DNA from 2 places in the Thalassospira marina genome. Region 2 is predicted to be linked to the other one. Evidence: riboswitches for the same ligand, from Rfam matches in the RefSeq annotation. Region 2 holds a riboswitch; the other holds the start of a gene.

Region 1 (14,608 bases), 1.4 Mb from region 2:
GCTGTGCCACACCTATATCCATGCCAGTGCCGACCCGGCAAAGATTTGCGATATCGTTGTCAATGCCAAGATGCGCCGTGTCGGTGTGTGTGGCTCAACCGAAACCATTTTGATTGACCGTGACGTTGTTGCCAGCCTGCTGCCGCAGGTGATTGCCGCCCTGAAGGATGCCGGTTGTGAAATGCGCGGCGATGAAACCGTTTGCAGCCTGGATGACGCGATCAAACCGGCGACCGAGGAAGACTGGTCAACCGAATATCTCGATGCGATTGTATCGATCAAAACGGTTGATGGCGTGAAAGATGCCATCCATCACATCAATCATTACGGATCGCACCATACCGATGCCATCCTGGCCGAAGACACAAATGCAGCCGAAGCCTTCCTGAACGGGGTGGATAGCGGCATTGTTATTGTCAACGCATCGACCCAGTTTGCCGACGGCGGTGAATTTGGCATGGGGGCGGAAATTGGCATTTCGACAGGCAAGCTGCATGCCCGCGGCCCGGTTGGTGTCGAACAGCTCACCAGCTATAAATATGTGGTGCGTGGCAAGGGGCAAACACGCCCGTGATGAAGGTTCGCATTCCGCGCCGTCATAATGCGCCACCCCGAGTCGGATTACTGGGCGGGTCGTTCAACCCCGCCCACGAGGGGCATTTGCACATCTCGCTTGAGGCGTTAAAGCGCCTTGAGCTTGATGAAGTGTGGTGGCTGGTATCGCCGCAGAACCCGTTAAAGTCCCGCCAGGGCATGGCAGGACAGGCCGAACGCTTTGATTCGGCGGAAATGATCGCACAACATCCCCGCATTGTCGTTTCTGCAATTGAAACCCAGTTAGGGACAAGCTATACGGCCGACACACTTGCAGCCTTGCAGCGGCGTTTTACCCAAACGCGATTTGTCTGGCTGATGGGGGCGGATAACCTGGCTCAGTTTCATCGCTGGAAGTTCTGGCAAAAGCTGATCCACTGCGCGCCCATTGCGGTTCTTGATCGCGAGGGTTATTCTAATAAAGCATTGCGTGGCACTGCGGCAAAGCGTATGGAACGCTGGCGCATTGCCGCAGAAAAGGCAGGTCTGCTGGCCGATATGGATACGCCAGCTTGGGTTTACCTGCCGATACGGCGCCATCCGGCCTCTTCAACGGCAATTCGTGCCGAAGGCCGGTGGCAGGTTTGACCTGTGGGTGTTTTATTTCCGCAAGATGATGGCGGCGAACATCCACCCCAAATTAAGGTGGCGACAATAATTACTGCGAAAAAAAGCCTGACACCAAGCGAGTTGCTTGCGCTCATTCAGGAAACTTTGAACGATGACAAGGCCGAAGACCTTGTAACCATCGATCTGACCGACAAAACAGCCATGGCTGACTATATGATCATTGCTTCGGGTTCCAGCTCGCGCCGGGTTGCCTCGATGGGTGAACATATCGTCGAAGCCCTGAAAGATGCCGGACAGGGTCGCGCTGCGGCCGAAGGCACCGAACAGGGTGACTGGGTTCTGGTTGATGCCGGTGATGTCATCATTCACCTGTTCCGCCCGGAAGTCCGCGCCTTTTACAACATCGAACAGATGTGGGGCGTTGAAAATCCGGCCCTGAAACAGCAGGCCGCCCGTCTGTACTGATAGGCAACCGGCCTTGTGCCCGGCGTGATGCCGGGCTCATGTCCCCGGTTTTTGCCTTTGTAATATGGCCCGTAACGCCATCTGGCCCGGGCATCAGGGCTTTGCGCGGCAAAAATGGCCGCCAGCCTGCGAACCGGCACAAAACGCTGTCCTGTCACGCCCGGTTTTCAGCATCGGATATCAAAATACCCGCCCCTGGCACCAATCCCTACCATCTGACCAGATAAACGGACGACCACACGCATGCAAATCACCCTTGCCGCTGTAGGCCGTATCAAGGCAGGCCCGGAAAAGGACCTGTTTGATCATTACATCGCCCGTTTGCGCTGGCCCTTTGCCCTGCGTGAAGTCGAAGAAAAGAAAAAGCTGCCGCCTGCACAGCTAAAGGCGCGTGAGGCGGAATTGCTGCTCGGCGTGATCCCGGAAAATGCTTTTCTGATTGCCCTTGATGAACATGGCAAAGAATTCGGCTCCATCGATTTTGCCAAAAAACTTGAAGGCTGGATCGACCAGAATGGCGGCAATATCGCCTTTGCCATTGGCGGTGCCGACGGGCATGGCGACGCCATCAAGGCACGCGCCAATGCCATGTGGTCGCTCGGCAAGGCAACCTGGCCCCATATGCTGGTACGCGCCCTGATCGCCGAACAGCTTTTTCGCGCCCATGCCATTCAAACCAACCATCCCTATCATCGAGAATAGCCTTCACCACCTTGGCATAGCGCCAATAAATTCTTTATGATCAGATACTTGCGAATTTCATAAGCAAAGACTAAACAAGCGCCCTTATGAAACCCAAAAGGGGGATTAAGGGTGTTTAAACAACTTCGACTGGCAGCCGTTATGGGCTGCATGATGGTTCTTGGGGCCTGCGCCGTCGGGCGCAGCGTTGTCGATATTAAAGCCCTTTGCCCTTAATCATGCTCATTTTGCCGCTGCCATTTGTTGCCCAGCAAGGAGAAGTCCGCAGGGCGTAATGGTTTTACGGCCAAGGATTTCGACGTAGCAGGGCGACAAATGACAGCGGCCCGAAGGGTTTCATTTCGGCGGCTTCTGGCTGTGTTACATCACTTGCCCGATACACCGCATCGCGCTGCGCGATGTGCCTTGCCAGAAGACACGCCGAAATGAAATAAAATGAACATGATTAAGGGCAAAGGGCTTTAACGGGCCAGCAAGCTCGATTAACCCCAGCGAAGGCACAGCCGTTCGGATCGTTGCGGTTAATGATCTCCGCGAATTTCAGGTTAAACCGCGTTCGGCGGATATCCCGTCGCTTTCCGATGCGAAAATTGATGACCGTGCCATTACCGAACGCGCCTATGCCCGCAAACGCGGCGGGTTTGGCAAAGCATTGGGGGATGTTTTGCTGCCCGAAGGCGAAACGGTTGCCAATCAGGTTAAAGAAGCCATCACAACCGGTTTTCGCCGGGCCGGATACCGCGTGCTTGATGGTTCCAGCAACGCAACCGACGCAGCACAGGCCATTCCGGTAACTGCCGATATCCTTGAATTCTGGACATGGATGCAGCCGGGTTTCTGGCAGCTCACGCTTCATAACCGCATAAAGGTAACGCTTAAGGGGGATTTGCCCGCCCTTGGCAATGGCATGACGGTTGAACACCATTATCAGGATGGCATGCAAATGGTGCTGGATAACGACTGGCCGCAAACCGCTGGCCAATCCCTGACCGAGTTTGCCGACGAATTACGCCTGCGCTTGCAACAGGCCGCCAAATAGGCAGAAACCGCAAAACCAAAAAACAAAAAAGCCGATAGCAGGCCAAACCTGCTATCGGCTTTTGATTTTGTGCAAACACAATATGCGTTGCCAGATGGTGGCTATTTCAGCCGGTATTCCATTTTCACCACACCCGATTCATAGATCTGGGTTGAAACCGGCGTCGGGCGCAGATGGCTGGTATCCTTGTCAAACAGGGATATCCCCTCGCCCAGCACCACAGGAATAACAAACAGGTCAAGCTGGTCGACCATATTGGCAAACAGGAACTGGTTGATCACACTTGCACCACCCACGATCCAGACATCACCATTGTCTATCCGTTCGTTGCGCAAGGCATCGGTCAATTCCATCAGGCTGCCGCCAAAGGCGACAGTATTTTCAGGTGCATCATCCCCTAGCGGATGGGATGTCAGAACAATGGTGCGACGGTCGCCATACGGCCACTCACCATAGGACATCACCTGATCAAAGGTCCGGCGACCAATAATCAGCGTGCCAATCCGGTCCAGGAATGCTTCAAAGTCAAATTCTGTCGGGTCATAGTCGTCCAGCCAGTCAACCGCGCCATTCGGACGCGCGACATAACTATCCAGACTGACCGCGACATAAACGCGGAACAGTTTTTTACCCATTGTCATAGCCCAACCAACCAGCCGGATTTTTCCGGCTCAATTTTAGTTTTAGTTTAGTATCAATTTTCAGATACTACCCCTGATTGGTGGCGATATTCCGGCTGGAATAGGGTTATCTGGGCGACCAAACAGCAAAAACGCCCCAAAAGCCGACATTTTCCGGCCCTTGAGGCGTCCATTTAGGCCATATTTGACCTTTTTGCCGTCACGTTTACGAAATGCGCGGGCAAATCAGCATTCGACGACGTTTACATTCACCGCCAGGCCCCCCTGGCTAGTTTCCTTGTACTTGCTTTGCATATCAAGCCCGGTCTGACGCATGGTTTCGATCACACGGTCCAGCGACACGGTATGTTGCCCATCCCCGCGCAACGCCAGGCGCGACGCATTGATCGCCTTGACCGCACCCATCGTGTTGCGTTCGATGCAGGGCACCTGCACCAGCCCGCCAATCGGGTCGCATGTCAGGCCCAGATTATGTTCCATGCCAATTTCGGCGGCATTTTCCACCTGTTCGGGCGAACCACCCAAAACAGCACACAGGGCACCCGCCGCCATCGAACAGGCAACGCCAACTTCCCCCTGACAGCCGACCTCGGCTGCGGAAATGGAGGCACGCTTTTTGTAAATCGACCCAATTGCCGCTGCGGTCAGCAGAAATTCACGGATTTTCGCCTGGGTCACATTGGGACAAAACCGTTCATAATAGCGCAAAACAGCGGGAATAACCCCGGCAGCCCCATTGGTCGGTGCGGTAACAACGCGGCTGCCAGCGGCGTTTTCCTCGTTCACGGCCAACGCATACAGGTTTACCCAGTCGATCACGGTAAGCGGGTCTTTCAGGCCGGCTTCAGGCCGGTCAACCAGTTCCCGGTACAGTTTGTTGGCCCGGCGTTTGACATTCAAGCCACCGGGCAGCACGCCCGATGTGGCACAGCCGCGTTCGATGCAATCCATCATCGCCTGGTAAACGCGATCAACAAATTCATAGGTTTCATCATGGCTGCGCCAGGATTTTTCGTTTTCCATCATCACTTCGGCAATCGACAGGTTATGTTCCTTGCAGATCGCCATCAGTTCGTCAGCCGATGAAAAGGGATGTGGCAGGGTAATATTATCGCCGGAATATTCCGCCCCGCGGTCATCCCCCGAAACGATAAAGCCACCGCCCACCGAAAAATATTCCTGGCAATGCAGTTTTACCCCATCCCTGTCATAGGCCGTGATACGCATGCCATTGGGATGTTCGGGCAGGCTTTCATCCATGTGGAAAACAAGGTTGTTGGCAAAGTTGAAATCAACCTTGTACTGGCCATAAAACATCAGGCAGCTATCGCGTTTGATCGCATCCATGGTTGGTACGATATCATCGGGGTTAACCGATCGCGGGCGCTGGCCGCTCAGGCCCATCAGAACCGCAATATCGGTAGCGTGCCCCTTGCCCGTCAGTGCCAGTGACCCGTAAAGATCAACAATAAGGCTGCCGGTTTTGTCCAGAAGATTGCGGGCTTCCATTTCCAGGCAAAAGCGGAACCCGGCCCGCATCGGCCCGACCGTATGCGAACTCGATGGGCCAATTCCGATGGTGTAAAGGTCAACAACAGAAAGGTTAACGTCCTGGGGACGTTGCGTGGATGTATCAGGCATGGGCCTCCCTCGGCTCAGGATCGCGTATTATTTTTTGCGATGTCAACGAACCGGTGCCAGCCCCCTCTGTCCTTAGGGCGCAAAGCTGCCCTTACCTGAGATTGTGCATCGGCTGGCGGGCATTCAACGTTCCGCGCCGACTTCATCCTTCGGTGGAAAGGCGTTTTTCGCCTTTCGCTCTCCAGAGCCTCAATCCGCAACGGTCCATCTGCCTGAGAGTGTTCGGGGTGGATTGCTCCTTCGGCGCCATCCGGAACGTTGCCCGGCCGGTCTCTCCCGTTGCGGTATGCGAGGTATCACCGTTTAGGGTTAGGATGGTAACTGTAATCAGTAAAGCTTGTCAAAGCAGCACTGCGATCGCGTTAAAAATTCACGCGGGGTGGCTGTTCAGGCGCATCTTTCATGATAAGTTAGGCCAGAATTTGCGTCAGATGGCGGAACCCACCGCGCCCGGCGCCGTTTTGACCATTGGCTATTTACCATTTACAGGTTTGTTTACTGGTAATTCAGCCTTTTATCCTAGAAGTGGGGTTATGACAGTGACTGTATCGAACGCCGCAAAGCGTCCCCGTCCGGTGGTGCTATGCATTCTGGACGGTTGGGGCTATCGCGAGGAAAGCGAAAATAACGCCGTTGCACTGGCCAATACGCCGGTGTGGGACGACCTGTATGCCAACAACCCGACCGGCTTTATGAAGGCCTGCGGCCTGGATGTTGGCCTGCCGGAAGGGCAGATGGGCAATTCCGAAGTCGGCCACATGAATTTGGGTGCCGGGCGCGTTGTGATGCAGGAACTGCCCAAAATCGACGATGCGGTTAAAACCGGTTCGATTGCGCAGACCGATACTGTCAAAAAACTGATCGCCAAATTGCAGGAAAGCGGTGGCGTTTGCCATATTGCCGGCCTTCTGTCCGAAGGGGGTGTGCATTCACACCAGGCCCATATGGCAGCCCTTGCCAAAATCGTCGCGGATGCTGGCATTGCCGTTAAAATCCACGCCTACACCGACGGCCGCGACACCCCGCCGCGCAGTGCCGCCGATTTCCTGAAAAAATTCCGTGCCCTGCTGGGCGATGCGAATGTTGAAATCGCAACCGTCACCGGCCGTTATTACGCCATGGACCGCGATAATCGCTGGGAACGTGTCAGCCAGGCCTATTTCGCCATGGTACAGGGCAGCGCATACAAGGACGGCAAAACAGCCGCCAGCGCCGAAGATGCCATTGCCAATGCCTATGGTGCCGAAACCAACGACGAATTCATTCTGCCGACCGTGATTGGCGATTATGCCGGCATGAAGGATGGCGACGGCCTGCTGATGACCAATTTCCGGGCGGACCGTGCCCGTGAAATTCTGGCAGCCCTGTGCGCCCCGGCATTTGATGGCTTTGACCGTGGGACGCCGGTGAAATTTGCCGTTCAGGCCGGGATGGTTGAATATTCATCCAGCCATGCCGAATATATGGATGCGATTTATCCGCCCAAAACCCTGCCGAATATTTTTGGCGAAGTCGTTTCCAATGCCGGTCTGAAACAGTTGCGCATCGCTGAAACCGAAAAATACCCGCATGTGTCGTTCTTCTTTAACGGCGGCGAAGAACAGGTATTTCCGGGTGAAGACCGTATTTTGGTACCCTCGCCCAAAGTTGCGACCTATGACCTGCAGCCGGAAATGTCGGCACCCGAAGTTTGTGCCAAGCTGGTCGGCGCGATTGAAGATGAAACCTATGATGCGATCATCGTCAATTTTGCCAACCCCGACATGGTCGGCCACAGCGGCATCCTTTCGGCAGCCATCAAAGCCGCCGAAGCCGTTGATGAATGCGTAGGCAAGGTGGTTGCAGCCATTCGCAAGGTTGGCGGTACCATCTTTATCACGGCCGACCACGGCAACTGTGAAACCATGGTGGACCCCGATACCGGTGCCCCCCATACCGCCCATACCCTGAACCTGGTGCCGACCATTCTGGTCAATGCCCCGGAAGGGGTTACACTGCGCGACGGCCGCCTGGCCGACGTCGCCCCGACACTTTTGCAATTGCTGGGCTTGCCGCAACCTGCGGAAATGACCGGCAAATCGCTGATCGAAGGTCTGAAACCCGATGATGCGCTGCCCTCGGCAAGCTGATCTTGGAAAATGGCTGATGGCCCCGGCACTGGCTTCCATTCTGGTTGCCAGTGCCGGGGTGTTTTTTACGGCAGACGCCCAGTCGCTGCGCAAGGTTGATTCACGCCTGGATGCCGTCCAAAGCCAGCTTTCGGAACAGAAAAAGCAGGAAGAATTTCTGTCACGCAAATCCCATGAATTGCTGACAGAAGAACAGGCCCTGCAATCCGAGGAAGTTTCGATTGCGCGCCGCGTGCAGCAATATGAAACCGAGCTTACCGATATCGAAGACAAGCTGGTTGAACTGGAAAACCGCGAAAAGGATGCCACCACCGCCCTTGAAGACAAGGCTGGTCAGTATGCCCGCATCCTGATGGCGCTTGAACGCCTGTCAACCACCCCGCCCGAAGCCATGATCGCCCTGCCGCGCAGCCCGCAGGATACGTTGCGATCGGCGATATTGTTAAAGGCAGCCCTGCCCGGCGTAGAACAGCACGCCAAGGATTTGAAACGCGAACTGGGCGAAATTACCGAACTGCGCGCCACCATCAAATCACGGCGCAGCGAACTTGCCAGCGTGACCGACAAACTGCGCGACGAACGCGAACATCTTTCCAGCCTGCTGGATGATAAACGCCAGCTTCGCCAGGATACCGAGGACGAAGCCCGCGAAGCCGCCCGTGCCGTACAAAAAATGGCTGACGAGGCAAAAAGCCTGGGCGAATTGCTGGCCAGCATTAAAAACCGCGCCGAGGGCCTGCCCGAACCGCGCGACAAACCCGATTACGAGCTGGTCAAGGACCGGCCCGACAGCGAAATTGACGATGTTTTGCCAACGCAAACCGCATCGGCCGCCAAACCGGCAGCAAAAACCGGCAGCAAAAAAAGCGAAGCGACCGAAGAAGTGGTTGTTGCCAGCTCGATTACCGAGGCACGCGGCCATTTGCGCATGCCTGTTGCGGGCAAAGTCGTAACACTTTTTGGTGAACGCAGCGTGCAAAGCGGCCTTCCCGGCGGCACACACGCCAAGGGAATTGAGATCGAAACCCGCCCCGAGGCTCAGGTTGTATCGCCTTTTGATGGTAAAGTGGTGTTTGCCGGGCCCTTCCGGGGTTATGGCCGCCTCTTGATTATCGAACACGGCGAGGGATACCATAGTCTTGTTGCGGGTTTTGATCGCCTTGACAGTGTGGTAGGACAATATGTGTTGGCGGGTGAACCTGTTGGAACCATGGGCGAAAACAGGCCAAAACTGTATCTTGAAATGCGCCATGACGGCGAAGCGATCAATCCGCTTCCCTGGCTGGCATCACAAAACGGCAAGGTAAGCGGATGAAAAAGTCTCGATTGGTAGTATTTGCCCTGGCGGCGGGCCTGAATATCGGTCTTGCGTCGCCTGTTTTGGCGCAGGCCCCGGTCACAAGTGATTCCCCGACATCATCAGCAGAAACCTATCGGTTGCTTAACCTGTTTGGCGACGTGTTTGAACAGGTCAAAGCCAAATATGTCGAACCGGTTGATGACAAAAAGCTGATCGAAGCCGCCATTAACGGCATGCTGACATCGCTTGACCCGCATTCATCCTATCTTGATATGGATAATTTCAAGGATATGCAGGTTGATACCCGCGGTGAATTTGGCGGGCTGGGCATTGAAGTCACGCAGGAAAACGGCTTTGTCAAAGTCATTTCCCCGATCTTTGATACTCCTGCCGAAAAAGCCGGGCTGCAACCAGGCGATTTCATTACCAATATCGATGGCAAATCGGTGCGCGGCCTGCCGCTTAACGATGCCGTTGATCTGATGCGCGGCAAGGTCAATACCGACATTCGCCTGACCATCGTGCGCAAGGGCGAACAGGCACCTTTCGATGTGACGCTGACCCGTGCGGTGATCAAGATCCAGTCGGTGCGCCCGCAGGTGAAAAACGATGTCGGCTATATCCGCATTACCAAATTCAGCGAACAGACCTTTAGCGGCCTGCAACGTGCCATCGAAGAACAGAAAAAGGAAATCGGCCCGAAACTGAAAGGTTTCGTGATCGACCTTCGCAACAATCCCGGTGGTCTTCTGGACCAGGCGATTGCGGTTTCCGATGCGTTCCTTGATGCCGGTGAAATCGTATCAACCCGCCCGCGCGATACCAAAAACACCGAACGTTACACCGCCAAGGAAGGCGACCTTGCCGATAGCCTGCCGATTGTCGTTCTGATCAATGACGGGTCGGCATCGGCATCGGAAATTGTCGCCGGTGCCCTGCAGGATCATGGCCGTGCCATCATCATGGGCACACGCAGCTTTGGCAAAGGCTCGGTTCAGACCATTCTGCCGATGCCGGGCAATGTGGCCTTGCGCCTGACGACAGCGCGGTATTATACGCCGTCGGGCCGTTCCATTCAGGAAGTTGGCATTGTGCCCGATATCATCGTGCCGCAGTCCAAGGTGGAAACCATCGAAACCGGCCAGCGCCGGTCCGAAGCCGACCTGAACGGCGCCCTGCATAACGAGGATTCAGCCATTGGCGATGCTGAAACCCAGGCAGAAAAACGCCGCCAGGATGCCGAAAAAGTAACCGAAGACGATTATCAGCTTGCCCGTGCACTTGATATGATCCGGGGCATCTCGCTTTATGGCAGCTTCCGAACGAAAAGCTGAAAGATCGTGACGGGAACAGGAAGAGACTGACCCGCAGTGATCGGTAAACTGTTCAAATTCATGCGGCGTGGCCGCAAAGCGGAATCCTCTGCACCTGAACCGGACGACGATTTATCGTCCGAAACGGGGGCGGAGGATGTTCCGTTTACAGAACTGCCCTATGATGAACAGTTGCGCCGTTTGCCGCTGCGCCCGCCAACACGGCGCTGGCGCCTGTCAAAGTTTCTGTTGCTGGTTCTTTATCTGCTGCCGTTTGGCGTTGCGTCGCTGGCGGCCATTCCCCTGCTGGACCCTGAAACCGGCTGGCGCCTGTTTCATATGGGATCACCACGCGTAACCGATGCCATCCCCGGCACTGAACGCGAATTGCAGGACGAAATTGCCCAAGGCGTGCTTGATATCGAGGCGCGCAACCGTGCCGAGGAAGAAGCCCGTCGCAAAGCCGCCGCCCAAGCCGGTGCGGGCGCCCCCAATGCCGCCGACATGCCCCCGGGCGTATCGGACCTTGCAGGCGGGGAAACCGGCCAGGGCGATGGTGCGGGCGGAATGGCGGCGGGTAATGGCAGTGGCGGTTCGGCCAGTGGCCCCTCGCCCGAGGAACTGGCAGCCCTTGCAGAAGGCGGCGGATTTGATGAAAAAATCGAACCCGACCCGCTGCGCCCGGCCCCCATTCCCGGCATGGATGAAGAAGGCAGCTTTGGCCGCATTCCGCGCATTGCCGAAGATGGCCGCACGCCTGCCAAGGTTTATGCCCGCCCCTTCACGCTGGAACCAGAACAGCCCTATGTCGCGGTAATTGTTACCGGGCTTGGTCTGAACGAGGATCGCACCACCAAGGCGATCGAGGACCTGCCGCTTAACATTTCGCTGGGCCTGTCGCCCTATGCCGATAACCTGCCCAAAATTGTGGCCCGCGCCCGGCAGATGGGCCACGAAGTGTTCCTGCAATTGCCGATGGAACCCGATGATTTCCCGCTTTCGGACCCCGGCCCGCGCGCCCTGATGACCAGCCTGCCCGAAGGTGAAAACCTTGTGCGGCTGGAATGGCTGCTGGCGCGTTTTCCAGGTTATGCCGGGGTGGTGGGGCATCTGGGGTCGAAATTTGCCAATCTGGACAGTTCCATTCGCCCGGTGATAGATTTCCTCGACAAAACGGGCCTGATGTATGTTGATGGCAGCAATAGCGGCATGGTCAGCCTTGCCGCGCAGCTTGCCGCCAATACCGAAGAACCCAACGCCATTATTGATTTCAACATCGATACCATTCCCAGCCGCCGCGCCATTGATGCCCAGCTTGCCGCAATGGTGAACAAGGCAAAAACCGATGGTTTTGCCATTGGCCTTGCCCAATCCTACCCGGTGACGATCCAGCGATTGCGCAACTGGGCGCAGCGCCTGGAACGCCAGGGGGTCAAACTTGCACCAATAAGCGCCCTTGCCGGTAAACAGGTCGTCCCGCAGAACCCGCAGGAAGCCGCCGCCGCACAGCGCAGAAACATGTCTGACGAAGAAGCCCACAAGGGCGATAGCGCATCAGGCAATGCTGACGCCACCGAACAAACCATCGAGGGTAACTGATCTGCCATGTCCAAAGACCCCGTAAAAAAAGCCAAGGCCGACAAGAAAAAGAAGTCGAAAAAGCGCAAACCCGAAGGCTTGCCGCTGCCTATTGATGCCGGTCAGTCCAGCGATAGCGATATGCCCGGAAGCGACCTTCCCTATCGCCCGTGTGTTGGCATTGCCCTGTTTAATGAAAAGGGCGAAGTCTGGATTGGCAACCGCATCGGATTTGAAGGCGCCTGGCAGTTACCCCAGGGGGGCATTGACGGGGATGAAACCCCAAAAGACGCCGCCCTTCGCGAATTGATGGAAGAAATTGGCACTGACAAGGCCGAAATCATTGCCGAAACCCCCGAATGGCTGACCTATGACCTGCCCGCGCACTTGATTGGCAAGGCTTTTGGCGGCAAATACCGGGGCCAGAAGCAAAAATGGTTTGCCATGCGCTATCTGGGGCAGGACGAAGATTTTGTCATTCATGGCGATCATCCCGAATTTGATGCCTGGCGCTGGAACGACTTTTTGTCCCTTCCCGATATGATCGTTCCCTTCAAACGCCCGGTTTACCAACAGCTGGTAGAAATTTTCAAAACTGTTCCAGATCAAATCAAACAGTCAGAAGATCAGGCATAAGACGGTTTGCGTGCAAAACTGACGCATGCAAATGTGCAAAGCATGGTTCCTTTAGCGGTATCGATGCTTTAAATTCCTGTGTCGTTAACACCCCTGGGTTTGGAAGGGTTCTAAAATGGGTTTGGATCGCCTGATTTTCGGTATATTGACCATCGCTGTTGGCCTTGGTGGCCTGTTCTATGCGTCAGCCGCACATGACGGATATTCCTATTTTGTCGGGCTGGCCCTGTTTTTTGGTGCCATCCTGTTCATGTTCCAGCTGATCAACAGCCATTTCAGCGAGGTCGAAAACTCCTCGCACTAATGCCCGCGCAGGTGCCCCGGCGGGCCAAAACGAAAGGACCGGAATTTGTCCAATACACATTGGGACCCCGTTAAATATGGCCTTTTCGGTGATGAGCGCCGCCGCCCCGCAATTGATCTGATTGCCCGCCTGCCCAAACCGGCACAGGGTTTTTCCCCTGAAAACATTGTTGATCTGGGCTGCGGCCCCGGCACGGTAACGTCGCTTCTGGCGGATGCCTATGGCGTTGATGGCAACATGCCCACCATTACCGGGGTCGATCATTCTGCCGAGATGCTTGAAAAAGCCCGCAAACATGATGATCGCATCACCTGGCAGCAGCATGATATTGCCACCTGGAAGCCGGAAAAGCCGGTTGATCTGTTATTTACCAATGCGGCCCTGCAATGGGTTCCTGGCCATGCCAACCTGTTGCCGCGCCTGTGTGGTTTTGTCAAACCCGGCGGGTTGATTGCCATTCAGGTTCCCAACAATTTCCTTGCGCCCAGCCACCAGTTGATCAACGAAGCCGGTGAAAAATGGGAAAAGGAAGTTGCCGCCGCGCAGGACCAGATTAAAATCATGCGGCCGGGCGATTATTTTGATGTTCTGATTCCCCATTGCAGCAATGTCGATTTGTGGCAAACGCAATATTGCCACGTCCTCAAAGGCGAAGACCCGGTTTTTAACTGGGTTTCATCCACCGCATTGCGCCCGGTTCTGGCAAACCTGCCCAATGATGACGCCCGCGAAGCCTTTTGCACCCATTACAAAACCCGGCTAAGCCAGGTTTACCCGCCCCGCCCGGATGGGCTGACGCTGTTTCCGTTCAACCGGCTATTCATTGTTGCCAGCAAGGCCGGATAACGGCCTTTTGCCTGCCCTGCCCTGCCCTGCGTTATTGCCCACCTATTCCCGCCAAATCGCCAACAGGGAAACTGCCATGACGACGCATGATCACAGCATGGGTTCCGCCGTTGATCCCACCGTTGATGCCAACCTCGATCACACAATGACGGGACAATGCCGATGCGGGCAGGTACATTTCCAAATCACGGCCCGCCCGATCATGACGGCAGCCTGCCATTGTGCAGGTTGCCAATCCATGAGCAGCAGCGCCTTTTCCCTGACCGCCATGGTCCCCGGCGCGGCCTTTGCCGTAACCAGGGGCGAACCGGTATTGGGTGGGCTGCACGGGCCAGACTTGCACCATTTTTTCTGCCCGCATTGCATGACATGGATGTTCACGCGGATTGAAGGCATCGATGCCTTTGTCAATGTCCGCCCGACATTGTTGCAAGACAGCCGCTGGACCACGCCCTTTATCGAGACAATGACCAAAAACCGGCTTTCGTGGGTCAGCACCCCGGCGAAATACCAGTTCGATGAATTCCCGCCGATGGACCAGTTTGATGATCTGATGAAGGCCTTTGCCGCATCGCTGGACTGATTTTCGCAAGAAGCATATCCATCCCCATCGCACAAAATGACCAAACCTAAGGGCTGCCCATTGCGCGCGCGGCGTGCAAAGATATGTCTTGAGAGACGATAAAACAGCCTGCCTGAAATACCATTTCTTTGCCCGACCCATCCCCAAATGCCGGAGGCCCTGATGACCGTGACCGAAACTATCGCTGCGCAGAAAGATACGGATAACGGAACGCCAGGCCGGGTCGTTTGCGACCATTTCATTGCCTTGTGCGGTTATGAAACCCGC
Region 2 (14,608 bases):
AGGATGTGCAAGCCGTGATCAAGGGCGCAAAACTGCGCCGCCCGGTTCTGGTGGGCTGGTCGCTGGGCGGTTATGTGGTGGGTGCCTATTTGCAGAAATATGGTGGCAGCGCCCTTGCCGGGATTGACCTGGTGGACCCGGTGTCAAACCTGTCGCCCGATCTTTTTTACAAGGAAACCATCGATTTCATCGCAACGACAACCTCCAAAAACCTGGAGACCCGCGCGGTTGCCACGGCCGATTTCCTGGCGGCCTGTTTTCATCAAGCCCCGACACCAGCGGAAATGCGTGAAATGCTGGTGATTAACGGCATGACCGAACCCGCCGTTTATGAAGGGGTGCTGAAAACAGAAACGACCAATCTGGAACCGTATTTTGCGGCGTTCAAAGGGCCAATCCTTCTAAGCCAGGGGCGCCATGACCGGCTGGTGAAAATGGATATGATCGAGCGGTTAAAGGCCGTTGCGCCAGATAGCGAGATTTCGGTTTTTGAAAATAGCGGGCACAGCCCCTTTTTCGAGGAACCGGCCCGCTTCAATGCGGAACTTGCCAGCTTTGTCACCCGGGCCAATGCCCGTTAAGCGGCCATAAACAACAAACAAAACGGGCGCCGTCAGCTTGCGGCGCCCCCATTATTCGTTTTCCTGCAGCCTGATGGCCTGTCGTGAGATCACGGTTTATGCGTGGCCTGCTTCACCAGAAAGAAGTTCGGGTGCAAAGCCCAGCTTGGCAAAGGCGCGCTGCCATTTATCCTCGCAATCGGTGGCAAAAAGCAGTTCCGGGTCGGCATCGACATGCAGCCAGCCATTGGCGCGAATTTCGGTTTCAAGCTGGCCACTGCGCCAGCCTGCATAGCCAAGCGCCAGAATGCTGTTATGCGGGCCTTTATCAAGGGCGATATTTTCCAGAATATCGACCGTGGCGGTGACCGAAACATCACGATCCACCTGCAGGGTGGCGTCATTGCGAAAATCGTTGGAATGCAGCACAAAACCACGTCCCGATTCCACCGGGCCACCAAAATGCACCTGGATATCGGAAATGGTGGATGCCGGGCGCACGATGCCCAGTTGTTCAAGCAATTCCGGGAAAGTGATTGAATCGATCAGGCGGTTTACGACAATGCCCATGGCACCGTCTTCGTTATGCGCACACAGGTAAACCACGCTTTGCGCAAAGCGCGGGTCGCGCATGCCGGGCATTGCAACCAGTAGCTTGCCCGATAGATATTCTCCGTCGCTGCCTGCAATTGCCATTTTCCGCCATCCTCGTTCGCTATTAGGTAACAGTACCCTGTTAACGCGCTTTCTGCCATGCAGGGTATCAAATTATTCGTGCGCGCTGTTCTTAATCAAACCCTGTCAATTTTCATATGGGTATAATCAGCGGGCTGCACCAGTAAACCTGCATAACAGTAACGCATGGGCACGGTTAACGGTGCGGTAACATGTTCGTGGCTTGCATTGAACACCCCATCGTCGTACCCCTGCCTGCCTGACAATTTTCCGGGAATAACTGTCGTGATCAAGCGTATTCTGGCCCTGTTGATGTTGATCCTGCTGCCACATATGGTGCAGGCGGCCCCTGCCGAGAGCAACTGGCAGGACGAGGAATTTGCATCGGTCCGGGTTTTAAGCGCGCGCGACGGGGTTCAAAACATGCATATCCTGCGCCTGGGCCTTGAATTTGCCCTGCAGCCGCACTGGAAAGTTTATTGGCGCAGTGCGGGGGATGCCGGTTTCCCCCCCACCATCAAATGGGATGGTTCTGCCAATATTGATGAAACCAATATCAATATGCTGTGGCCCGCACCGTTTCGCTTTTCCATTTTCGGGCTGGAAACATTTGGCTATCAGGACCGTGTGATTTTCCCGATCGATGTGCCGGTCCAGAACAATAATGAACCCGTCAGTCTGAAGCTGGCTGTTGATTACCTGGCGTGTAGCGACATTTGTGTGCCCGCCACGGCCAACCTGACGCTGGATTTGCCAGCGGACCGTGGCGAAATTTCCAGCCATGCGCATGAAATTGAAAAATTCGCTGCCAAGGTGCCCCTGACCGGGGCCAACCTGCCGCTGGGTGTGAGCAGCATCTGGGAAAGCCGCAAGGATAAAGACAGCTTCCTGAATGTCGCCCTTCATGACATTCCCGAGGGCGTGACACCCGATATTCTGGTTGAAGGCAAACCGACAGACAGTTTCGGTGCCCCGGTAGCAACCGGCCAGAACCTTCAGGGGGCGCCGATTTACCAGCTTGCGATCCATAATAACGCCAAGGCCGAAAGCTTTGCCGGGCGTGATGTGACCGTAACCGTGCTGGCTGGTGACCTTGCCATTGAACAGCCCGCCACCATTGGCGATGCCCCGGCTGATGGCATGGTCAGCGGCACTGCCAATGCCATGCCCGCAACCACGGCTGCCCCAAATGCACCAAACGCCAGCACGGCCAAGACAGGCTTTGTATCATCATCGCAAACCGCATGGTGGGTGATTGGCGGGCTGGCATTGCTGGGCGGGTTGATCCTGAATGTTATGCCCTGTGTGTTGCCGGTGCTGTCGATCAAGGTGATGGGCGCCATTCACCTGAGCGCACAGGACCGCAAAGGCACGCGTCGCGGTTTTCTTGCCAGTGCGGCGGGCATTATGGTGTCCTTCTGGATCATTGCCGGGGCGCTGGCGATTTTGAAACTGGCGGGCGGGTCGATTGGCTGGGGTATCCAGTTCCAGCATCCGCTGTTTTTAACCACCATGACCATCATTGTGGTGCTGTTTGCCTGCAATATGTTTGGCCTGTTTGAAATCAGCGCCAACCGCCTGAATGACATGGCCAATGACGCCATTGACCAGCAAAATATCCGCACAGGCAGCGCTGGCAAACAAAGCATGGGCGGCCATTTCCTGACCGGGATGTTTGCCACCCTGCTGGCAACCCCGTGTTCGGCCCCATTTTTGGGAACGGCTGTTGGCTTTGCACTGGCCGGGTCGGTTTTTGATATTTTCTGGGTTTTCAGCCTGCTGGGTATTGGTTTTTCGCTGCCCTATCTGTTGATTGCGGCGCGCCCGGAAATTGCGCGTTTGCTGCCCCGTCCCGGTCGCTGGATGGCAATTGTCAAATTTGTGCTGGGGCTGGCCCTTGTGGGGACGGCGATCTGGCTGTTAAGCGTGCTTGCAAACCAGATCGGCACCAATGGCGCAATTGCAGTTGGCATCGGTCTTGCCCTTGCAAGCGGACTGATCTGGTGGCGGCATAAAACCACCAATGAACGCCGCAAACCAATGCTGGCCGGTATTGCCACACTGGCGGTTCTTGCTGCGCTGTTTGCGCCGGGTTTTGCCCGCCCGCCCGCACATGTAACCCCGGTCACCAACACCACAGCCAGTAACAGCAAAGACGAAGGTGCCCTGCCCTGGCAGCCCTTTGCCCCGGAAAAGATCGACACGCTGGTGGCCGAAGGCAAAACCGTGCTGGTCGATATCACCGCGGACTGGTGCGTGACCTGCCAGGTCAACAAACGCCTGGTGATTGATACCGACGATGTGCGCCCGGCCCTGCTGGCCGAAAATGTTGTGCTGATGCAGGGGGATTGGACCCGCCCCAACCCCGAAATTGCGGCGTTTCTCGCCAAATATGACCGCTATGGCATTCCCTTTAATGCCATTTATGGCCCCAAGGCCCCGGATGGCATTTTACTGTCCGAACTGCTGAGCAAGGACCAGGTTATTTCCGGCCTGAATGCCGCGCAGGCGACCAGCGGACTTGCAAATTAGCACCACGCCCCACACCTGTTGGGAAGCCACTGGCATGGAATGATTTTTTAAGTCATTCTAGCCAGGTGCAAAGCATATCCGCCGGTCCTTACACCGGTCATCCTTGCCCGCGAAAAGCGGCATAAATTTTGGAGAAACGTCATGACCATCGCCGTAGGCGCATCATTGCCCGACGTCGTATTGCACCGTGCCACCCCTGATGGCCCCGAAGCCGTGCAAAGCAAAGACCTGTTTGCCGGCCGCAAGGTTGTTCTGTTTGCCGTTCCGGGTGCCTTCACCCCGACCTGTTCGATCAAGCACCTGCCGGGCTTTATCAACAAGGCCGAAGAAATCACGGCAAAAGGTGTGGACGAAATTTTCTGCCTGGCCACCAATGACGCCTTTGTCATGCAGGCTTGGGCGAAGTCGGAAAATGTCGGTGATGCCGTAACCATGCTGGCGGATGGCGACCTGAATTTTACCAACGCAACCGGCCTGAAGCTGGACCTGCGCGGCAAAGGCCTTGGCGAGCGCGCCAACCGCTATGTCATGGTTGTTGACGACAACACCGTGACCCACCTTGCCGTTGAAGAACCGGGTGCGTTTGAAGTTTCCAGCGCCGAAGCCGTGCTGGGCGCGCTTTAAGCCCCAAAAGGTGACCGCCCCGCAACATAAATGCGGGACGCATTAGAAATAAAACAGGCCGGTCCTGCGCAAGGACCGGCCTGTTTTACGTTTATTGTTAAGGCCGGATAAAACAAACCACCGCCCGGCACAAAACCACCAAACCCACAGGAAACCTGTGGGTGGACAAGGGGTTTATCAACAGTACCGGGAAAGGCTGTTAGCGCGGCAGCATGACCGGAATGGCGTCTTCATTGCTGTTGAAGTCGCATTCAAAAACCGGCTTGATGCTGCGGGCAAGGAAATGTACCACGCCATCGCGGAATTCGGATTTGATTGGCGACCAGCTGATGAAAACACCGCCGCGCCCTTCGTAATCGCGAATTTCACGGTCTTCCCGAAATTCGCGAAACGCAAATCCCAGATCACCGGAACTTCCTGCCAGCAGCCAGCCCGGCCGGACACCGCCATGCCAGACCAGATACACGCCCCCAACGCCATCCACTTTCAGCTCGCTGATATCATCAAGCATATAAAGGCGAAAATAATCGCCGCGCGGGCTTGCGCGCCACTTGATGTCCTGTGCCTTGGCCTGGGTCGCGTTTGTTTTGGTTGATGACCAGAACGCCATAATTTTCTTCCTCCTGAACCGCCGGCGCATCCCGACTGTCCACTTTTTATTGACCGGCTTGGTATGCCACCGGTCGGGCGGCAACTACCTCCGGGATATTGTATAATGCCAAGGCATTATAAGACCACCCCTTAAGAAGGGTGTACCTATTCCCGATATTGGCAGTCGCAGGAGGAAATAAAAGAGTTAATCGAACAATTTGTCGATATCGTCCTGGCTGATCCCCTCGCCTTCCATCTGCGGACCATTAAGAAGGTCGGCATCTTCGGCTTTGGCAACGTCTTCTTCTTCCTGGGTCAAAGGCAGGTCGGCAAAGGCGTCCTCGCCCCAGATCAGAATCATGTTGTGGACACGTTTTTCAACGAATTCAAGGGTCTTGACCACCTTGTTGATACGCTGACCGGTAATGTCCTGGAAGTTACAGGATTCAAAAATCTTGGTGACGATAAAGGCGATCTGTTCAACGTGATCGGCCACAAAATCGCTGGTGGCGGAATTTTTCAGCGTCATTGCCAGATCGTCGATCTGTTCGGCCGATTCCAGAATGGTATGGGTCGCCATTTCCGTATCCTTGACGATGGCGTCAAGTTCGCTGGCGGCGGTCACGAGGCGGTCATCGGTTGCCTTGGGATGGCGCAGGGCCGCGATCTGGATTTTGGCCTTGTGAATATGTTCGTTCATTTCCTCGATCTGGGTGCGAATCAGTTCAAGGTCATCACGGTCAGGTTCGCTGGCACCGGGGCGGTTGGCATGGGACGGGCGGCTTGATACCGGTTCGGGCAGCACATCCATCGGCTCTTCACGCACGGGTTCGGCCAGAGCAGACGGCATATCGCCATCGACACCACTGGCAGCACCATCGCCACCGGCAATAACGGCACCATTGGCAATCGCGCTGCGCAGTTGGGCCATTTCGGCCCGCATGGCACGGATTTCATCGAGGATCTGCTGATTGTTGCCACCATTTCCGGCCGGTGGCAGGGCGGCAGGTGCCGGACTGGAAGATGCGGGCAGGTCACCGGCCCCCATGCCGGTTTCAAGCGACGGATCAAAAAAGGAATCCGACCAATCTTCGACCACAGCCCCCTGACGTTCGCGCAAACGTCGTTCGGCTGTAAAAATCTTCTGCACGGGACGCGTCATAACAGTCTTATACCTCCACCGCGGGCAATGTGCCCTGGTCTCCCACTCTCGCATTCTAGGGTCCGGTCTTCCCAGGTGAACCGGTCAGTCACAAATGCATTCAGATTATAAGGGGCCAGATTGCGACGAGTCCAACGGCTTTCAAGATCAAGCCCTTGAAAAAGAACACCCCGGCCTTGTGACCGGGGTGTAAAAAATCGCACCGCAGCATTGCGGATCAAGCGTTTGAAGGGCTCCAGCGCAAAATCGGCTTACGCGCTGCTGCCGTTTCATCCAGACGCCGGCGCGGGGTCAGATAGGGTGCATTTTTGAAGAATTCCGAATCACCCGCCTCTGCCTTGGCAACCAGTGACAGTACCGCGTCGCAGAACTGGTCAATCGATTCCTTGGTTTCGGTTTCGGTCGGCTCGATCAAAAGTGCCCCATGGACCACCAGCGGGAAATACATGGTCATCGGATGGAAGCCTTCATCAATGATCGCCTTGGCAAGGTCCAGGGTCGAAACACCGGTCCCTTTGAGGAAATCATCGTCAAACAGGGCTTCGTGCATGCAATAGCCAGGGAAAGCCACACTAAGCTTGGTTTTCAGGCGTGCCAGCAGGTAATTGGCGTTCAGAACCGCATCACCCGATGCCTGGCGCAGGCCATCGGCCCCGTGGCTTTTCATGTAAGACAGCGCACGCACAAACATGCCCATCTGACCATGGAAACCCTTTAAGCGGCCAAACGGCTTGTTGCCGTCTTTTTCGTCAGCCGTTTCAACCATGTGGAAACCGTCTTCGGTTTTGACCACATAGGGAATCGGTGCAAACGGTGCCAGTGCCTCGGAAAACACAACCGGCCCGGAACCCGGACCACCGCCGCCATGCGGGGTGGAGAAGGTTTTGTGCAGGTTGATATGCATGGCATCAATGCCAAGGTCTGCCGGGCGGACACGGCCGACAATGGCGTTGAAATTCGCACCATCGCAATAGAAATAGCCACCAGCGGCATGAACCAGATCGGCGATCTTGCGAACGTCGCGTTCAAACAGGCCACAGGTATTAGGGTTGGTCAGCATGATGCCGGCCACATCGTCGCCCAGCTTGGCTTCAAAGGCGGCCAGATCAACGCGGCCATCTTCGGTCGCGGGGATCGAGTCCACCGTAAAGCCACAGGCAGCAGCCGTTGCCGGGTTGGTCCCGTGGGCCGATTCCGGCACCAGGACACGGCGACGGTTTTCACCACGTGCATCCAGGGCGGCACGAATGGCCATCATGCCACACAGTTCGCCCTGTGCGCCCGATGCAGGCGACATGGCAACGGCGGGCATACCGGTCAGAACCATCAGCCAGTGCGCGCACTGGTCGATCAGTTCCAGCGCACCCTGAACGGTGCTTTCAGGCTGCATCGGGTGCAGATCGGCAATGCCGGGCAAGCGGGCAACCTTTTCGTTCAGGCGCGGATTGTGTTTCATGGTGCACGAACCCAGCGGGAAGAAACCGGAATCGATACCGAAATTCTTCTGGCTCAGGCGGGTGAAGTGACGCACCACCTGCGGTTCGGACAGGCCAGGAAGGCCAATTGCGCTGTCTTCGGCACGGGCAAGGCCACCAAGGCGGCTTTTGACCGGTGCGGGATCGGGCAAATCAACGCCGGTACGGCCTGGCTCACCCTGTTCAAAGATCAGCTTTTCTTCAAGGACAAGGCCACGATTGCCGGTATGGGTCTGAAACGTCATGCCAGCACCTCCTTCAGGGCTGCGGCAAGGGCCGCAATGTCTTCATCGGTGTTGGTTTCGGTTGCAGCAACCAGCATATACTGGCCCAGATCGTCGCGGTTCGGATAAAGACGCGACAGCGGCACACCCGCCAGAATACCCCGTGCGACCAGTGCTTCGACCACTTCGGCAGCCGGTTTTGCCAGCTTCACGGTAAATTCGTTAAAGAAGCTGTCATTAACCACTTCAACACCGGCAACGCCATCAAGCGCATCAGCAGTGGTGACGGCGCGTTCATGGTTGATGGCCGCCAGCTTGCGGTAGCCATCTTCGCCCAGAAGGCTCATATGCACGGTGAAGGCCAGCGAACACAGGCCCGAATTGGTGCAGATGTTCGATGTCGCCTTTTCACGGCGAATATGCTGTTCGCGGGTCGAAAGGGTCAGCACAAAACCACGCTTGCCATCCTGATCGACGGTTTCACCACACAGGCGACCGGGCATCTGACGGACAAGTTTGCTGGTGGTGGCAAACAGGCCAACATACGGCCCACCATAACCCAGCGCGTTACCAATGGACTGGCCTTCGCCGCAAACGATGTCGGCCCCAAAGCTGCCCGGCGATTTGATCGCACCAAAGGCAACGGCTTCGGTAAAGACAACAATCAGAAGCGCGCCCTTGGCATGGCAGGCTTCGGCCAGTTTGGTGTGGTCCGAAAGGCGGCCGAAAACATCCGGGTACTGCACGACAACACAGGCGGTCTGATCATCGATCAGATCATCAAGTTCATCGGCAGTGGCCTGGTGTTCCGGGTGACCGTCACGACCGGCAACCTGGGTATCGCTGTACTGGCAATAGGTTTCGGTCACTTCGCGGTAATGCGGATGCAAACCACCCGAAAGAACCGCCTTTTTACGGCGGGTCGCACGGCAGGCCATCAGCACGGCTTCAGCACAGGATGTTGCCCCATCCCACATCGACGCATTGGCAACATCCATATCGGTGATGGAGGCCACCTGGGTCTGGAATTCAAACAGATATTGCAGGGTACCCTGGGCAATTTCCGGCTGATAGGGGGTGTAGGCGGTCAGGAATTCGCCACGCTGGATGATGTAATCCACCGTTGCGGGAATGTGGTGGCGATAGGCACCTGCGCCAAGGAAACTGGGGGCGGATGCCGTCCCCATGTTTTTGGCAGCAAGTTTCGCCATATCGCGTTCGACCTGCATTTCACCCTGATGGTGCGGCAGATCGACCGGTTCCTTGAGCAATGCACCCTCGGGCACATCGCAATAAAGGTCATCGACCGAGCCCGCACCGATGGTTTCAAGCATCGAGGCGCGGTCAGCCTGGGTCAGCGGAAGGTAACGCATCAGTCCTCCAGACCTTCGACGAATGCCTTGTAGCCAGCTTCGTCCATCAGATCATCAAGCTGGGAAGCATCGGACAATTTGATTTTGAAGAACCAGCCATCATTTTCCGGCGATTCGTTCACCAGTGCCGGGTTGGCATCCAGCTCTTCGTTGGCTTCGACAACTTCACCATCAACCGGTGCGTAAACGTCGCTGGCGGCCTTGACCGATTCAACAACAGCGGCATCGCCATCCTTGGACAGCTTTTTGCCGATTTCAGGCAGTTCGACATAAACGATGTCGCCAAGTGCCTGCTGGGCGTGGTCGGTAATGCCGACGGTTGCCACATCGCCGTCGATTTCCAGCCATTCATGTTCTTTGGAGAATTTCTTAGCCATTTTGATTTGTCCCTGCAAATTTGGTTGTCTGCGTAAATCTTGGTGCGGGTTGGAAGCGAAAGCTGCCTTAGCCGCGGAAATAGCGATGCGGGGCAAAAGGCAGCGCGACGATTTCCGCCGGGCGGGCCTTGCCACGGACCATCAGGTCCACCTTGGTGCCAGGCTGCGCAAATTCAATTGCGACATAGCCCATGGCAATCGGCGCATCCACGGTGGGGCCAAAACCGCCACTGGTGATTTCGCCAATTTCGTTTCCATCCTGGTCCAGCACAGCGGTATGTTCGCGGGCCGGTGCCTTGCCTTCGGGTTTAATCCCGACGCGTTTGCGATCAGCCCCGTTGGCAAGCTGATCAAGAATGATGTCGGCCCCCAGAAAACCGCCTTCTTCGCGACGGCGTTTATTGATGATCCAGTTCAGGTCACCTTCAACCGGGGTGGTCGTGGTGTCGATATCGTTGCCATACAGGCAAAGACCGGCTTCCAGACGCAGGGAATCGCGTGCGCCCAGGCCAATCGCCTCTACCTCGTCTTCGGCCAGCAGCAGGCGGGCCAGTTTATCGGCATCCGAATCCGGCACGGAAATTTCATATCCGTCTTCGCCCGTGTAACCCGAACGGGTCACAAAGCAGGGAATACCGGCAATATCGATTTCGCCAAAGGACATGAATTTCATGGTCGCAACTTCGGGCGCAAACCGGGCCAGAACATTTGCGGCTTCCGGGCCCTGCAGGGCCATCAGTGAACGATCGGTCAGTTCCAGCAACTCAACCCCGTTATCAAGGTTGGCGCGCATATGGACAATATCGTCATCCTTGCAGGCGGCATTGATCACCAGAAACAGGCTTTCACCGGCATTGGTGATCATAAGGTCATCCAGGATGGTGCCATCATCATTGGTGAAGGCGGAATAGCGGGTACGACCCGGTTTCAGAAGGGCGATATCACCGGGCACAAGCTTTTCCAGCTCGGCCACGCGGTGTTCACCAATCAGGCGAACCTGGCCCATATGCGACACATCAAACAAGCCGGCCTTGGCACGGGTATGAAGATGTTCGCCTTTCACGCCCAGCGGATATTGCACCGGCATGGCATAGCCTGCGAAAGGCACCATTTTGGCACCCAGTTCCACATGCAGATCATAAAGGGCTGTTTTAAGCAGGTTTTCAGCGTTTGGGTCCGCCATCTGGCTCTCCGTGACAGTCGTTGAGAAATATAGCCGACCAGTGGCCAACCACATCCCCCTCTGTCTTGGAGCCTGAAAGAATCACCGAACCGGGCGCAAATGTGCGCCGGGCAACAGCTTACATCTTCGGCGAGGCGCACATGAAAAAGCCATGCCGCCTGCTTTCCAGAGTCCCATCTCCCCGCGGTCCATTATGCCTGAGAGTTTCCGGGGTGGTTGCTCCTTCGGCGTCCGCGCATCACTGTGAAACGATCGCGGAACTCTCCCACGGGGATCACTTGGGTATGGCCCCTTATACGGATAACAGGACGATTGCACCAGTCAAAACATTAGAAATGCGTCACCGGTTTAAACAAATTCCAATCGCCCTGTTTGCGCAGGGCCAACCCTCAACCGCCGGTTATTTTGCGAAGCGGCGGTTATATTCCAGCTGTTCACGGCTAAGTTGGAAGCCCATGTAAATTTCGTAATCCGGGCCATAATTGACATCGGCCAGCGGCACATGCAGGGCAACCTGTTCGTCGGAATAACGCACGCGGTCAGCGTCTTTCGGAAAGGCCAGATCAACATCGAAAACCGATTTCTGCACGAATTCACCACCCGGATTTTTCAGGGCGACAAAATATTGCAGATGCTGGGTACGATCAGTTGCCGCCGGGCCCATCTGGGCGGAGAATTGCGGGCTGATCAGGATATCAAGCTGCTTGTCTTCCAGATCATAGCTGCATTCGCCAGCATAGCCTTCAAAACCGGCTTCAAACACCACATCGGTCAGATCCCGGCCCTTGGGGCTGAATTCCGTCATCTGGGCGGTATCACTTGGCAGGAAGGTCCGCGGGCAGGACGGAACCGGCGTTTCACCAAACGGGTCCGTCCCACAGGCCGAAAGGCCCACAGCCGCCACCAGAACCACACCAAGCGCACTTGCGCGCCGCAGATTGCATGCAATCGTCATCGAAGCCTCATTGATCAGACACGCCGAAGTCAGCACCCGGCACCGGTAATTGGCCGCAGTCTATGCTGTTGATCTGCCCGGCACAACCCGTTGCAGCAACAATGTGAAACGCGCCCGCATGCCTGCGCGCCAGCCACACCTTGTATAAGGCCCAGTCGCACGAAATATTGCCCGCAAATGCGCCATTCCAGCCACGCAAAACAAGGCACTATGGCGTAGACACGTCAGGCCTGCCAACGCCGACACAGCAGGGAACAGGCCGGATTGAGCCGTGAGAAAGGCCATGATCAAAGTCCGGATCACAGCCATGATTACAACGCACCATCATTGCACCTTTGGCGCAGGCACGTTATGTAACGCACAACAGCTATCAACATGATGCCGGGAACTTGCGGCATCCCTGATTATTCGAGGCGGTGCCGATGCCCGACAAAGCAGACCTGCATATTCTTCTGGCCAACCCGCGCGGCTTTTGCGCCGGGGTGGACCGTGCCATCGAGATTGTCGAAAAGGCACTGCAAAAATATGGCGCACCGGTTTATGTCCGCCACGAAATTGTTCACAACAAATTTGTCGTCGATCGCCTGCGCGATATGGGCGCGGTATTTGTTGACGAGCTTGATGCCGTGCCTGATGGCGTCCCGGTGATTTTTTCGGCCCATGGCGTGCCCAAATCGGTGCCGCAGAATGCCGAACAACGCGCCCTGCATTACCTTGATGCGACCTGCCCGCTGGTTTCAAAGGTGCACCGCGAGGCCGAACGCCACCACGGCGAAGGCAAACATATTTTGCTGATCGGCCATGCCGGGCACCCCGAAGTTGTCGGCACCATGGGCCAGTTGCCCGAAGGCAGCATGACCCTGATTGAAACCGAAGACGATGCCCGCAGCATTGAAGTCAGCGACCCGGAAAACATCGCCTTTGTCACCCAGACAACCCTGTCGCTGGATGATACGGCAAAGATGATTGCCATTTTGCAGGAACGCTTCCCGGCCATTTCCGTGCCGAAAAAGGAAGATATCTGCTATGCCACCACCAACCGCCAACATGCCGTAAAAATGATTGCCGAGCGCGCCGACGCCATCCTGGTGCTGGGCGCGCCCAATTCATCGAATTCCAACCGCCTGGTCGAAGTGGCCAAGCGCGAAGGCTGCGCGATTTCGGTGCTGGTGGAACGGGCCCGCGATATCGACTGGGACAAACTTGCCGATATCAAAACGCTTGGCATTACCGCCGGGGCATCGGCCCCCGAAGTGCTGGTTGAAGAAGTGATTGATGCCTGCAAGGAGCGTTTCAATGTCAGTGTTGAAACCATCACCCTGACCGATGAAAACGTGACCTTCAAACTTCCCCGTGAACTTGCCAGCTAAGGAATTGCCTGCCCATGGCCGTCTATACCGATGTATCCGATGAAGATATCGCCCGTTTCGTGGCGGAATATGACATCGGCAGAGTCGTCTCGTTCAAGGGCATTGCCGAGGGCGTGGAAAACACCAACTTCCTTTTGCATACCGATCAGGCACCTTTCATCCTGACCCTGTATGAAAAGCGGGTGAACCCGGATGATTTGCCGTTTTTCCTGGGTCTGATGGACCATCTGTCATCCAAGGGTTTGAACTGCCCGACCCCCATTCATGGCACCGATGGTGTTGCCCTGCGCCGCCTGTGTGGCCGACCGGCAGCCATTACATCGTTTTTGCAGGGCATGTCACCGCGTCGGGTTTTGCCCCATCATTGCGCGGGACTGGGCGATGCACTGGCAAGCCTTCATCTTGCCGGGCAGGATTTTGAAAATTACCGCCCCAATTCCCTGTCGGTAAAGGCATGGCGCCCGTTATTTGAAAGCTGCGGTGCGGGCACGGATGAAGTAATGCCCGGCCTTTCGGCCATGATTGCCAGTGAGCTGGACTATCTTGAAGCCAACTGGCCGGCAAAGCTGCCCGCTGGCGTCATCCATGCGGACCTGTTTACCGATAACGTCTTTTTCTTTCCGGGGCAGGATGAGGTTTCGGGCCTGATTGATTTCTATTTCGCCTGCAATGACCTTCTGGCCTATGACGTGGCAATTTGCCTGAATGCTTGGTGTTTTGAGCCTGATAACAGCTTTAACGTGACCAAGGCGCAAAACCTTCTGGCGCATTACAACCGCACCCGTCCGCTTTCGGATGATGAAATTGCGGCCCTGCCGATTCTGGCGCGGGGTTCGGCCCTGCGGTTTTTGCTGACCCGGCTTTATGACTGGCTTAACACCCCCGAAGGGGCGCTGGTAACACCGAAAAACCCGCGCGAATATATTAACAAGCTGCGTTTTCACCAGAAGGTGACATCGCCGGGCGCCTATGGCATCGGGGATGCATAAGCCATGAGCAACGATGATCCCAATATCGTCAGCATCTTTACCGATGGAGCGTGCAGCGGCAACCCCGGCCCCGGCGGCTGGGGGGCGATTTTGCGCTATAAGGGTGTTGAAAAGGAAATGTCGGGTGGTGAAACCGAAACCACCAATAACCGGATGGAGCTGATGGCGGCGATTTCCGCGCTTGAGGCTATCAAACGGCCCTGCCAGGTCGAAATTTATACCGACAGTTCTTATGTCCGCGATGGCATTACCAAATGGGTGTTTGGCTGGCAGAAACGCGGCTGGAAAACGGCCGATAAAAAGCCTGTGAAGAATGTGGAACTGTGGCAACGCCTGCTTGACGCCGCCCGCCCGCACAAGATTGAATGGCACTGGGTCAAGGGCCATGCGGGCCACCCGGAAAATGAACGCTGTGACGAACTGGCGCGAATGGCCGTGCCCCGCTAGGGCCGGGATGATTTTCGTTTGCGAGCCGGAATTGCAAAAATCTGGCTAAATACAATCATTTAAATTCGCCC

What was found. Region 2 has a riboswitch for glycine ahead of gcvT (glycine cleavage system aminomethyltransferase GcvT). Riboswitches for the same ligand answer to the same signal wherever they lie in the genome.
Region 1: another riboswitch for glycine. It lies ahead of CSC3H3_RS02255 (L-serine ammonia-lyase); the one in region 2 lies ahead of gcvT (glycine cleavage system aminomethyltransferase GcvT).

Annotation. Positions count from the first base shown of each region.
Region 1 covers NZ_CP024199.1:503,504-518,111, reverse strand. Annotated here, with positions in the region: gene CSC3H3_RS02290 (glutamate-5-semialdehyde dehydrogenase) at 1-574, shown strand, start outside; gene CSC3H3_RS02285 (nicotinate-nucleotide adenylyltransferase) at 574-1,182, shown strand; gene rsfS (ribosome silencing factor) at 1,186-1,629, shown strand; gene rlmH (23S rRNA (pseudouridine(1915)-N(3))-methyltransferase RlmH) at 1,873-2,331, shown strand; gene CSC3H3_RS02265 (hypothetical protein) at 2,984-3,370, shown strand; gene CSC3H3_RS02260 (dihydrofolate reductase family protein) at 3,472-4,005, opposite strand; gene CSC3H3_RS02255 (L-serine ammonia-lyase) at 4,237-5,652, opposite strand; glycine riboswitch at 5,843-5,941, opposite strand; gene gpmI (2,3-bisphosphoglycerate-independent phosphoglycerate mutase) at 6,186-7,781, shown strand; gene CSC3H3_RS02245 (murein hydrolase activator EnvC family protein) at 7,798-9,096, shown strand; gene CSC3H3_RS02240 (S41 family peptidase) at 9,093-10,415, shown strand; gene CSC3H3_RS02235 (divergent polysaccharide deacetylase family protein) at 10,452-11,993, shown strand; gene CSC3H3_RS02230 (RNA pyrophosphohydrolase) at 12,114-12,608, shown strand; gene CSC3H3_RS02225 (hypothetical protein) at 12,724-12,912, shown strand; gene CSC3H3_RS02220 (methyltransferase domain-containing protein) at 12,958-13,758, shown strand; gene CSC3H3_RS02215 (GFA family protein) at 13,835-14,341, shown strand; gene CSC3H3_RS02210 (alpha/beta fold hydrolase) at 14,504-14,608, shown strand, end outside.
Region 2 covers NZ_CP024199.1:3,636,752-3,651,359, forward strand. Annotated here, with positions in the region: gene CSC3H3_RS16600 (alpha/beta fold hydrolase) at 1-581, shown strand, start outside; gene CSC3H3_RS16605 (YqgE/AlgH family protein) at 678-1,256, opposite strand; gene CSC3H3_RS16610 (protein-disulfide reductase DsbD family protein) at 1,521-3,767, shown strand; gene CSC3H3_RS16615 (peroxiredoxin) at 3,909-4,391, shown strand; gene CSC3H3_RS16620 (hypothetical protein) at 4,591-5,001, opposite strand; gene CSC3H3_RS16625 (protein phosphatase CheZ) at 5,188-6,144, opposite strand; gene gcvPB (aminomethyl-transferring glycine dehydrogenase subunit GcvPB) at 6,362-7,864, opposite strand; gene gcvPA (aminomethyl-transferring glycine dehydrogenase subunit GcvPA) at 7,861-9,216, opposite strand; gene gcvH (glycine cleavage system protein GcvH) at 9,216-9,593, opposite strand; gene gcvT (glycine cleavage system aminomethyltransferase GcvT) at 9,661-10,776, opposite strand; glycine riboswitch at 10,835-10,947, opposite strand; glycine riboswitch at 10,951-11,054, opposite strand; gene CSC3H3_RS16650 (hypothetical protein) at 11,177-11,731, opposite strand; gene ispH (4-hydroxy-3-methylbut-2-enyl diphosphate reductase) at 12,154-13,101, shown strand; gene CSC3H3_RS16660 (homoserine kinase) at 13,116-14,090, shown strand; gene rnhA (ribonuclease HI) at 14,094-14,537, shown strand.